Regions from separate parts of the Hahella aquimaris genome, predicted to be linked through region 3. Evidence: predicted binding sites of a transcription regulator. Region 3 holds the regulator's gene; each other region holds the start of a gene.

Region 1 (4,200 bases), 450 kb from region 3:
CCGGTGAATATCCGGGCGAGAGTTATCGCGAATCCACCGGGACAAGGGCGCGCCTGGTACGAACTCCGTCAGATAATACAGACAGCTACGCGCTCGTTTGCAGGGAACCAAACCCGCCACGTGGGGATTGTGCACCCGTCGCGCAATCCACTCCTCCATGGTGAAACGTTCGATATAAGCAGGATCATCCACGAAATTGAGAGAGGGCGTTTTCATTACCGCACGCCCCCCGGTTTCCATATCAGTGACCTGATAGACCTGGCTGCGCGCGCTTTCATGCAGAATACGATCGACGCGATAGCCGTCCAGGCTCTGCCCCACTTCCAACGGCGGCGGAAACGGGAGGCGGCTGAGTTCGCGGCAGCAGGCGTCCGCATCGCGTAACCCGAGACTCTCCACCCGTAGTATCTGACAACTCAGGTTATCGTCACTGCCCGCCTGCAGAGCTGCCTGTAAAAGGTCTGCAGCAAGCCCCTGAAAAGACGCTTGCGCGGCGTCTCGCAGCCGCTCCCGCAATTGATGATGCGGGATAAAATCATGGAGGCCATCCGTGCTCAGCAGGAACACATCTCCGGCCTGTATCTCCAACACGCGGTAGTCGATGTCCAGATTGGCGGAAAATCCCATGGCCCGAGCCAGATAAGTGCGTTCTGCATCAACGCGGGCGGTGTGATCCGTAGTGACCTGTTCCAGCTCGCCCTGCCGATAGAGATAAATCCGACTGTCGCCCACATGAAAGATATGCGCCTGCGTCGACTTCAATACCAGAATGGACAAAGTGCACACATATCCTTTGTCGTCATTCAAGGTGCGTAGACTTTGTCCATAAAGCCAGCGGTTCAACGCCTGCAGCACTTTCTGCGCGGCGTTTTTCACCGACCAGGAATCCGGAGTGCAGAAATAATCGCTCAAAAAGTTGGTGACGCAGGCTTCGCTGGCTTCCTTGCCCGCTTCCGCCGCACTGACGCCATCCGCGATGACCGCCACAGCGCCTTTCAATTGCAACGTCTCCCGATCAGGAATACGCACGCCGATGCAGTCTTCATTGCGGGGTTTCACGCCGGCAATGCTGTGTTGATCAACGGATAGCGACAAATCGCTGGCGAATATCATGCGCCACTCATCCTGCTGCAAAAATTAAAGGTAGTACGCCGCAGCAATAGACCCATGTCAATCAGTTCACTTCAATCAGTTGCACGCTGCCGTCTTCGCCCACTTCGACCATATGCCCTTCAGGCTCATCGAGAAACTGCACGGCGAGAAAACAAACTGCCGCCGCTCCTGCAATGGCCATAAAAAATGTGGATGCATCGACGAATGAATACACCGTCAGGAAAGTCACGCCGCCCACATTGCCGTAGGCGCCCGCCATACCCGCGATTTGTCCGGTCATACGGCGCTGCACTAGCGGCACCATGGCGAACACCGCCCCTTCCCCCGCCTGCACGAAGAAGGAGCACAGCATGACTGCCGCCACCGCCGCCGGGATCATCCAGGCTGCAGAAATCTGACTCAGCAGCAAATACCCCACCGCCAGGCCCGCAATCAGGATAGACAAGGTTTTCTTGCGGCCAAAGCGATCCGACAACAGACCGCCGCCAGGACGGGCCACCAAGTTCATCAGGGCGAAAGCGCCTCCCAACAGACCCGCCTGCACTGGCGACAGACCAAAGGTTTCCATGAAAAAAGCGGGCAACATTGACACTACCGCCAACTCCGATCCGAAGGTCACGAAGTACGCCCAGTCCAACACCGCCACCTGCTTGAACTTATAACGCTGCATTTCCGGCACGCCTTGCTTCAGGCGCTCATGATTGACGTTGTAGATCTGCCAGAACTGGACGATAAATAACGCCACCAGCCCCGCCCACAAAATCGAAGCCGTAGAGTCGGATAGCAGTCCCAGACCGGCGGGAGACAGCTTCCAGGTCAACACCGCCAAAGCTATGTACATGGGCAGGTTCATGGCGATGTAAAACCAGAAGTCTTTCCAGGAACTGACCTCCAGTCCCCCGCTCTTCTTGGGTTTGAAATAAGTAGAGCCTTTTGGGGTATTGCGAACTTTGCGGTAAAACAGCAGTCCATAGAAGAAGGCGACGACCCCAGTGGTGGCGATCGCATAACGCCATCCTTCATCTCCGCCATAGATATAAGCGGCGATTGATGGCAGCGTCCAGGCCGCCGCGGTGGAGCCGAAATTCCCCCAACCGCCATAGACGCCTTCCGCCACGCCAACGGTTTTGGCGGGAAACCACTCTCCGACCAGACGGATGCCGATGACAAAACCCGCGCCGATGAATCCACACAAAAACCGGAACAGAGCAAGCTGCTCAAAGGTGGTGGAAAACGCAAATCCCCAACACAGGAAAGCGGAAATCATTAACAACAGACTGTACACCGCACGCGGGCCGAACTTATCCACCAACATGCCAATGACAATACGCGCGGGAATGGTCAGCGCCACGTTCAAAATCAACAGCGCCTTCCACTGCTCATTGGACATATTGAATGCTTCCACAATGAATGGTTTCATCGGCGCGTGGGAAAACCACATGACGAACGTGAGGAAAAACGCGAACCAGGTGTAATGCAAGGTTCGGACGCCCCCTTGGGACAGATCCAAAATATTGAGTTTATCGGATGACATAAATCTTCCTGTCTTATTGGCAGTTGAGTTCTCGTAGAAAAGCACCCACAGGAACTACAAAAGCTGTGCCAACCGATAAAACAGGCTTGTTTAACCTCCTTTCAGCCTGTCCTGATATCTCTTTCGCAACCATGAAGAAACATAAATCCCCATGTATATCAAATAATTAAATTTATCAGGAAGACCGTTAGGCTTTTTTCCGCCACATAACGCACCAAATAAGCGCAACACAAAAAACCAATCCCGCACCAAATTAATCACTCTTGTTGGGCGCCAGCTAAAATTTGCGCACTTTTTTAGAACAAAACTCAGGCGTCATTCCGCACCATTGACAAGCAAAACTCCTCGAAATGCATCGAAAACCACTTTTTATCTCTTTAATTACAGTTACTTAAAAATAACGAGATTTTGGTTGGCGCCATTCATGCTCTATCACCGTCAATTAGCCTGTAGCGGATTCAGCGAGCTGGAGAAGGTCCATGAAAGAAAAATTAGTCGTCGTCGGAAATGGAATGGCTGGAATGCGGACTGTCGAGGAGTTGCTAAAAATAGCGCCGGATAAATACGACATCACCGTGTTCGGATCAGAGCCTCACGGCAATTACAACCGCATCATGTTGTCGCCGTTGTTGTCCGGAGAAAAGACGCTCGAAGACATCATGATCAACGACATGGAATGGTACAAAACTCACAACATCACCTTGCACGCCGGATGGGAGAAGCGGGCGCTGAAAGTGGATCGCCGTAATAAGATTGTGTATGCGGCGGACGGGACAGAAGCGGCCTATGACAGGCTGCTGCTGTCCACCGGCTCCAACCCCTTCATTATTCCTGTACCAGGCAAAGACCTGAAAGGCGTCATCACCTTCCGTGATATTTCCGATGTGGACACCATGCTGTCCGCCGCCAAATCCAAACAACACGCCATCGTTATCGGCGGCGGCCTGCTCGGTCTGGAAGCCGCCAACGGATTGTTGAAGCACGGTATGGACGTCACTGTCGTGCATAACCTGGAAATTCTGATGAATCGCCAGCTGGACGGTCCCTCCGCCCGCTTTCTGCAAGCGGCCCTGGAAGAGCGCGGCATGAAGTTCCGCATGTCCGCCAACACCTCTTGCCTGGAAGGCGATGAGCACGGCAGCGTCAAAGCCATCAAGTTCGACACCGGCGAGACGCTTCCTGCGGATATCGTGGTGATGGCTGTCGGCATTCGTCCCAACACCGAGCTGGCGCAATCCTGTGGTTTGTACTGTGAACGCGGGGTGGTGGTCAACGACACCATGCAAACCTTCGACCCCAGCATCTACGCCATTGGCGAATGCGTCCAGCACCGGGGAGAATTATTCGGCCTGGTGGCGCCCATTTGGGATCAGGCCAAAGTCTGCGCCAACCATCTGGCGGGCTACGGCATCGGCATCTACAAACAGAAGGAAGTCTCCACCAAACTCAAAGTCACCGGCATCGATGTGTTTTCCGCCGGCAACTTCCTGGGGGACAACGACAGCGAAAACATCGTGTTTCAGGACCCCAAACGCGGCGTTTATAAAAAGGTG
Region 2 (4,200 bases), 3.2 Mb from region 3:
CATAAAGCGAACAAGTGACGCCGCCGATGATGCTGACCACCATGGGGGTAGGCGGCGCGAAGCTCAAACCAAAATAGATGGACGCCACGGTAAAGCCGGCGAGAAAGGCGATGTTGCCGTATAGCCAGCTTTTCATGCCGCCGACAATTATGAAGCTGAAGTTCAGCATCAGCAGAAAAAACAGAGTGGGGGTGACGCTGAATTTGATTAGCACCAGAATCACGCCGCATAGAAAGCCGTCCACTACCATCATGCCCTGGCGGACCTTGGTGTTCTTCTGTTTATCGAAGAAGCGCAGAGCGAAATACAGAATATGCGGCCATAGCATGGCGCCGGGAATGATCCAGATAAGGTACTCGTCGAAATGCCCCTCCAGAATGCCGGCGACGATAATGGCGGCGCATACCAGATAGCCGAGCACCCGGGCGTTATAGTCCGGCATGGGCGGGATCGTCACCTGAGTCGGGGAGTGCGGCGTATTGGCGAGATGTGGAGGTATCGGCATCATTTGTGTCATAACCGCGAATACCGGTATTGTCCCGTCAGCATATTTTTCAACCTAACCAAAAGTCCCTGCGAGCGCATGGGAGTGGCAATGCGGCTCGCCGGTTTGCTGTTATCAATAAAAACGTCCTGTCCTAGCACGGATATACCCTAAAAAGGACAGGATTAGAAGGTTTTCCGGGTGGAAAGCGGGAGGCGCCTGTGCAACAGGCGTAGCGCGACGCATTGGTTGAATGCGGGATTGCCATGTAAAAAGCCGTTGGACCGGCGTAAACCATCCGCCATAACTGCCGCCCTCTTCTGGTAGTATAGTCCACCAGCGCTACGATCGCGTCTAAGGTTAGCAGTAATGGGGTTGTCGGACAATCTGTGGGACGGTTTTGTCTGTCGTTAGACAATCTTTAACCTTTTGAGTTGGCGTAAATGGAAGATGAAGTGGCGTGATAGGACAAGTGTTTTCTGACGGTCAATTGCATATATTTAAGAATTATTCCTATTTATAATCTGATCCGAAATCAGTCGCCGGGCTTTTGTTGGTCTGACCGGCGGTCACGCGGATAAACAACAGGAGCCACGTATAACACCATGGCGGTATTAGATATTCTTGTAAATCGAACCTCCACTCCCTTGTTGCAGGCGCCGGCGCCGAGCCATGAAGAATTGCGGAAACTGTATCCGGTGATCATGCGCGCGCCGGACCATGGCCGCTTACGGCCGTGTCGGTTGATTATTGTGGAAGGCGAGGGGCTCGATGCTCTGGGCCGCATATATTACGAAACTGCGGAGCAGGATGGTCAGGACGACGCGGCCAAGCAAAAACTGGCCAAGGCTCCCAGTCGCGCGCCAATGGTGATTGTGGTTGTCGCCACTGCGCAGGAACACCCCAAGGTTCCGGAGTCGGAACAGCTGATTTCCGCCGGTTGCAGCGCCTATGCGTTGATGCTGGGGCTGGAGGAATTGGGCTATGGCGCTATGTGGCGCACCGGATGGGTGGCCTATGACGAGCGTGTCAAGCAGCGTCTTGGTTTGGCCTCCAACGAGCATGTCGTGGGTTATCTTTATGTAGGGACGCCGGCCAGTAAAGAGAAGAAAGTTCCCGAACCGCCTGCTTTTGAAGAGCGCGTCAGTTTCTTCACTGGCGAAGCGAGCTGATTTTCCTGCGACGCTGCATGTTTTAGCAGGCGTCGCTTATCTCATATCCCCACCCGCCATATTCGTCCTCCTGTTAAACCCTTTCGATGACGATGGTTGTCCTTTTGCCGCATGGCGTGGACGCACTTTTCTTCAGGGCGGTATCCCTTTGCCGCCCTCCGCTTGACTGAAAATGCTATCTAACTGAAAAATAAAATAAAAAAAATAACTGGCGCGGGACTTGCTGACATTGACGCAAATGACGATTGTCGCAGTCAGGCAACTGCAGAGGTGTTAGATGGCCATATCATTCGACAAAGCGCTGGGTATCCATGAGCAAGCGCTGAACGTCCGCGCCAGACGGGCGGAAGTGCTGGCGAACAACATAGCCAATGCGGACACGCCGGGGTTTCGCGCCCGGGATATCGATTTTAAAGCCGTGCTCAGGCAGGCCAAAAGTATAGAGGACTCACTGGAGGTGGTTACAACCCACGATGCCCACATGGCGATAAAAACGCCGGCGGAAGGGGCCCTGTTGTACCGCCAGCCGCTGCAACCTTCCATTGACGGCAACACCGTGGATACGCAGACGGAAATCGTGCAGTACTCCAAGAACGCGCTGGATTTTCAGGCCAGCTTTGAATTCCTCAACAGCCGCCTGAAAGGCATCGTCAGCGCGATTAAAGGAGAATAACGATGGGGATCAATAGCATTTTCGACATTGCCGGTTCCGGTATGACTGCACAATCCGTGCGACTTAACACTACCGCCAGCAACCTGGCCAACGCGGACACCGCCAGCTCGAGCATCGATCAGACTTATCGTGCGCGCAAGCCGATTTTTGCGGCGGTGCATCAGGACGCTCTCAATGCGGCGATTCCTCCTTCGATCAACGATGACGCCTCTCGCGGCGTTGAGGTGCGCGCCATTGTGGAAAGCGATGCCTCTCTGGAGCGTCGCTACCAACCGGACCACCCCATGGCGGATGCGGACGGCTATGTGTTTTATCCCAACGTGAATGTGGTGGAGGAAATGGCGGATATGATGTCCGCTTCCCGCAGCTTCCAGACCAATGTGGAAGTGCTGAATTCAGCGAAAACCATGATGCAGCGCCTGCTGACTATTGGTCAGTGATGAACTTTTCGTGAGGACAGCGTGATGAGCGATATCAATACGGCAAATCAGACTAGCGACGCGCTGAGTCAATACGCGCTTCAGCAAAAGTCCGCCAACAGGAAAAACGAGCTGGGTAAAAACGAATTCATGGATCTGATGATCGCCCAGTTGAATAACCAGAGTCCGCTCGATCCCCAGGACAATACAGCGTTTGTCGCACAGTTGGCGCAATTCAGCTCGGTGGAAGGGATTCAGTCATTGAATTCGACCGTGGACACAATGGCCTCTCAGTTTCGCAGCGCACAGGCCTTGCAGGCCTCGGCGATGGTGGGACGGGATGTGCTGGCTCCGATGGAAAGCGCTATCAAGAGTGCGGATGGATCCATAAATGGGGTGGTGGAGCTGCCTGCCGGAACGTCGCAATTGACCATTAGCGTCTATAACGAGGCTGGCGAACTCATCACGACTATTGATAAAGGTTATCAGCCCGGTGGCGATGTCACGTTCAGTTGGGACGGCAAAAACAGCAACGGCGAAACTTTGCCGGCGGGGCGGTATGAAGTGGTCGCACGGGCTCGCTACAGCGGTGAGCAGATGCAAGTCAGCTCTTATCTGGCGGCCAATGTGGATAGTGTATCAATCGCGCGTGACGGCGGCGTCACTTTGAATCTGGCCGGACTTGGCTCGGTCGGATTAAGCGATATCAAACAGATCAGTTAGCATGTGCGAGGTGTGGTATGCCGTTTAATATCGCGTTAACAGGAATCAGGGCAGCGTCGGTCGACCTGGAGGTGACCGGCAATAATATCGCCAACGCCAGCACTACCGGCTTTAAACGGTCGCGTGCGGAGTTTGGAGATCTGTACGCCAACAGCTTTTTAAGTCTGGGCTCTAACCCGGTCGGAGACGGCGTACGGGTGCAAAAGGTGCGGCAAGAGTTTGCGCAGGGCAATCTTTCCTTTACCGAGAATGGTCTGGACCTCGCCATCAACGGCGAAGGCTTCTTTATCCTCGACACCAACAACGGCGATCGTCGCTACAGTCGCGCCGGCGCTTTCGGCATCGACAAGGAAGGTTATGTGGTGAACAGCTCCGGCATGCATCTGCAGGGGTTTGTCGCCAATGACAGCGGCGTCGTCAGCGGAGTGCTGGGCGATCTGTTGATAGATGACACCAGCCTGGCGCCGGACAGAACCACAAGGGTGGACGCCAACCTTAACCTGGATGCGTCCGAGCCGGTGCTGCTGGAACGTGGCGATACACTGTCCTCAGACGGCGTGTTTATTGGGCAGGCGGTGGATGCTACCGCCGCCGGCACGAATGGCGCTAATGGCTATGCCGCACAGACAATTACCGTGACTCAGGCTGATGGCTCCACTTCAACGGTGACCATTCCAGCGAACAGTTCCGCGAATGAAATAGCGGCCCTGTTCAACAACCTGGACAACA
Region 3 (4,200 bases):
GACCGCAGCCAGAGTAAAGTCGTTATGCGTAACCATGCGCGCATTCTTCAGGACAACAGCTCAGTGGAAGGCGAAGAAATCATTTATTTCACAGACAAGCGTTTAGTCACGGCAAAGGGAGCCTCATCGGGCAATCAAACCGAGCAGGTTGAAATCATCTATCATCCGCCCAAATCTAATAAACAATGAGCACCCTCACTGCCAGAAATCTGGCCAAGGCCTACAAAAAACGGCCTGTTGTAAAAGATGTGTCCGTTGAAATTCGCAGCGGCGAAATCGTTGGCCTCCTCGGACCTAACGGCGCAGGAAAAACCACCTGCTTTTACATGGTGGTAGGACTGATCCCCAGCGACAAAGGCAGCGTATTCATTGACGAAGCGGAAATCACTGGCCTGCCTATGCACGGGAGAGCGCGCAAGGGCATCGGCTATCTGCCACAGGAAGCATCGGTCTTCAGAAAGCTGTCAGTGGAGGACAATATCTACGCCATCCTTGAGACCAGAGCAGATCTCAGCCGCAAGGAGCGCAAACTAAAAATGGAAGAACTGCTACAGGAGTTTCACATCACCCATATTCGCAAAAGCCTTGGCATGAGCCTCTCAGGGGGCGAACGTCGACGCGTGGAAATCGCTCGCGCGCTGGCCACAGAGCCAAAATTTGTCCTGCTGGATGAACCATTCGCCGGGGTGGACCCTATTTCCGTCAACGATATCAAGCAGATTATTGAGCATCTCAAAAAGCGCGGCATCGGCGTTTTAATTACAGATCATAATGTGCGCGAGACCTTGGATATTTGTGAACGCGCCTATATTGTCAGTGAAGGATTTATTATCGCAAGCGGCGCCCCAAGTGATATCCTTGCCAACCCAAAGGTTAGAGAGGTCTATCTGGGTGACCAGTTCAAACTTTAGTTTAACCGGCGGTCTCCATCCCAGATGGACCTCAAGGCTCAAGAGCTTAGGATTAAAGCACCTAATAACTATGAAAAACTCACAAGATCTGTGCCTGAATCGGTGGTAAGCATCAGATGGTTATGAAAACTTCATTGCAGTTAAAGCTGGGTCAACAGCTGACCATGACCCCGCAACTGCAACAAGCAATAAAACTTTTGCAGCTTTCAACACTGGATTTACAGCAGGAGATTCAACAAGCGCTTGAGTCCAACCCCATGCTGGAAGTGTCTGAAGAGGACGAATCACCCAACCACGTTCAGAACGATACGATCAGCGACATGCTCGCCAACAACTCCAGCAAGGAACGAACGCAGGAGTCGGGCATGGATGAAGGGGGGTTCGCTGAAGAGGACAACTGGTCCGACTCCATTCCGAACGATTTGCCCGTCGATACCGCCTGGGATGATGTCTTCCAAAGCGGATCAAGCAACTACAGCGGCGGCGAGGATGACGAATACGACTTCGAGTCCCGCAACAGCAAAGGCGAAACCCTGCAAGACCACCTTCTCTGGCAACTCAACCTTACCCCCATGTCCGACATTGACCGCATGATCGCCGTAGCGATTATTGATGCAGTCAGTCCTGATGGTTATCTCTCCCTCACTCCCGATGAAATTCATAGCGGTCTGCAAACTGAGGGGGAAGAAGAAATTGAGCTGGACGAAGTATGCGCAGTTTTAAAACGTATCCAGCAATTCGATCCTCCCGGTGTCGCCACCTGCAACCTGCAGGATTGCCTGCTGAGCCAGCTGAATCAACTGCCGAAAGACACCCCTTGGCTAGGTCAAGCCAAGCTGGTGGTCAGCCACTACATCAATCTGCTTGGCAACCGCGACTACGCCCAACTAATGCGTCGCAGCCGCCTGAAAGAAGACGATCTGCGGGAAGTACTAAAGCTGATTCAAAGTTTGAACCCAAGACCGGGCGAAGGCATTCAGGAAAGCAATACCGAATATGTGGTTCCTGACGTTATCGTCAAAAAAAACAATGGCCGGTGGCTGGTGGAGCTGAATCCGGAAATCGCCCCCAAGATCCGCATCAACCCTGGCTATGCGGGCTTGGTGAGACGCGCGGACAACAGCTCAGACAACACTTACTTGCGCGATCAGTTACAGGAAGCGCGCTGGTTTATCAAAAGCTTGCAAAGCCGTAATGAAACTCTGTTGAAAGTCGCTTCACAAATCGTCGAACATCAGCAAGGATTCCTAGAGTACGGCGAAGAGGCGATGAAGCCGCTGGTGCTGCACGATATTGCGGAGGCGGTGGAGATGCATGAGTCAACCATTTCCCGGGTGACCACCCAGAAATATATGCACACTCCTCGCGGCGTATTTGAGCTGAAGTACTTTTTCTCCAGCCATGTCAGCACAGACACGGGTGGCGAGTGTTCTTCGACCGCTATTAGAGCTATTATCAAGAAGTTAGTTGCGGCGGAATCACCGAAGAAACCATTGAGCGACAGCAAAATTGCTGCGCTGCTTGGCGAACAGGGCATCAACGTCGCCCGTCGCACGATCGCAAAGTACCGGGAGGCGCTTTCCATTCCGCCTTCCAATGAACGTAAGCGATTAATTTAAAAGGAGGAATACAGGTATAAGACTTAAATCAAATAGTCACAAACTGGATGTGCTAGTATTTTTCATGGAAGTGCAAAATTCATAATGCACCGTATATTGGCATTAGGAGCAAAGTATGCAAATGAACATCACCGGACATCAAGTCGAGTTAACTGAAGCACTGAAAGATTACGTTAACAACAAGTTCGACAAGCTCGAACGACACTTCGACAGTATCAGTAATGTCCAAGTTACGCTCTCCATTCAAAAACAGCGTCAGATTGCAGAAGCAACCATGCACATAAGCGGCGCTGACCTGCATGCCAATGCTGAACACGAAGATATGTACGCGTCAATTGACGCACTGGTGGACAAATTAGATCGCCAGATCCTCAAACACAAAGAGAAGCACGTTGATCGGATGCACGGCGCATCCGCCAGATAACAGAACATGGCCCAAACCACACTAACTATTGAGTCAATTATCTCGCCCGCCCTCACACGCTGTGGGGTGTCGGGCTCGAGTAAGAAGCGCGTTCTCGAATATATCGCCAATCTGATTGCGCAACATTTTCCATTTTTGGACGAGAACGCCATTTTTACCAACCTGATCTGCCGTGAAAGACTCGGCAGCACTGGTATCGGCCAGGGCATCGCAATACCCCACTGCCGCCTGGAAAACTGCGACCGCATCATAGGGGCCTTGATTACACTCAAGGACAAGATCCCTTTTGACGCCATAGACAACGAACCCGTAGACCTGCTGTTCGTTCTGATCGTGCCTCAGGAGGCCACCAGCGAACACTTGGACCTACTGAGCCAACTGGCCCAGAAATTCAATGACCGTCGCTTCTGCGAACACCTGCGCGACTGTGACAACGACGAAACCCTGTTCAGGAGGGTGCTGGAGAAATAATCCAGCTTCGATGGAAAGAGGAAGACATGAAGCTGATTATCGTAAGCGGTCGTTCAGGCTCCGGAAAAAGTACGGCGCTCCATGTCTTGGAGGATATGGGTTATTACTGCATCGATAACCTGCCTATCGGTCTCCTCTCGCCTCTCACCCAAGAGGTGCTGGATCAGGGGAAAACCCAAAACCAGCAGCTCGCCGTCAGCATAGACGCCCGTAATCTTTATAGGGACTTATCGGACTTCCCGTCCATTTACGCCACTCTGCAAGCGCATAATATCGATGTGGAAATCATCTATCTTGACGCTAATGACGCCACCTTGATCAAACGATTTCATGCAACGCGTCGCAAGCACCCGCTCAGCAGTAAAAGCACATCGCTGAAAGAAGCCATCGCCAAAGAGAAGCAGTTATTGGAGCCAATCGCCACCCTGGCGAACCTCTACATAGACACCAGCGACCTCTCCATTTACCAGTTACGAGATCAGGTAAAGATCAGGGTTATCGGACACAAAACCCAAGAGCTGGCTCTGCTCTTTCAGTCTTTCGGCTTCAAGCATGGCGTGCCGTCGGATTCCGACATGGTGTTTGACGTACGCTGCCTCCCCAACCCCTACTGGGACACCGCACTGCGCGGCTATAAAGGCACTGATCAGGAAATCATTGAATTCCTTAAGCAGCATCCGGAACCGGAACAGATGCTGCAGCACATCATCAGCTTTCTTGAGACCTGGATTCCGCACTTCCAGAACAGCAACCGCACCTATATGACGATCAGCAT

Evidence for each region. The regulator sigma-54, encoded in region 3, starts transcription at its own class of promoters, with help from an activator protein. The targets are predictions, from matches to a motif close to TGGCACNNNNNTTGCTNT.
Region 1: O5O45_RS31085 (NarK family nitrate/nitrite MFS transporter) is a predicted target of sigma-54. The motif match lies at 2,701-2,718, and genes of this name have one in related genera.
Region 2: flgB (flagellar basal body rod protein FlgB) is a predicted target of sigma-54. The motif match lies at 1,866-1,883, and genes of this name have one in related genera.

What each region holds. Positions count from the first base shown of each region.
Region 1 covers NZ_CP132203.1:6,983,926-6,988,125, reverse strand. Annotated here, with positions in the region: gene O5O45_RS31090 (bifunctional protein-serine/threonine kinase/phosphatase) at 1-1,113, opposite strand, end outside; gene O5O45_RS31085 (NarK family nitrate/nitrite MFS transporter) at 1,175-2,647, opposite strand; gene nirB (nitrite reductase large subunit NirB) at 3,127-4,200, shown strand, end outside.
Region 2 covers NZ_CP132203.1:3,485,924-3,490,123, reverse strand. Annotated here, with positions in the region: gene O5O45_RS15470 (adenylate/guanylate cyclase domain-containing protein) at 1-508, opposite strand, end outside; gene O5O45_RS15465 (nitroreductase family protein) at 1,090-1,656, shown strand; gene flgB (flagellar basal body rod protein FlgB) at 1,934-2,329, shown strand; gene flgC (flagellar basal body rod protein FlgC) at 2,332-2,769, shown strand; gene O5O45_RS15450 (flagellar hook assembly protein FlgD) at 2,794-3,471, shown strand; gene O5O45_RS15445 (flagellar hook protein FlgE) at 3,489-4,200, shown strand, end outside.
Region 3 covers NZ_CP132203.1:270,072-274,271, reverse strand. Annotated here, with positions in the region: gene lptA (lipopolysaccharide transport periplasmic protein LptA) at 1-189, shown strand, start outside; gene lptB (LPS export ABC transporter ATP-binding protein) at 186-911, shown strand; gene O5O45_RS01375 (RNA polymerase factor sigma-54) at 1,034-2,530, shown strand; gene hpf (ribosome hibernation-promoting factor, HPF/YfiA family) at 2,646-2,954, shown strand; gene ptsN (PTS IIA-like nitrogen regulatory protein PtsN) at 2,961-3,425, shown strand; gene rapZ (RNase adapter RapZ) at 3,452-4,200, shown strand, end outside.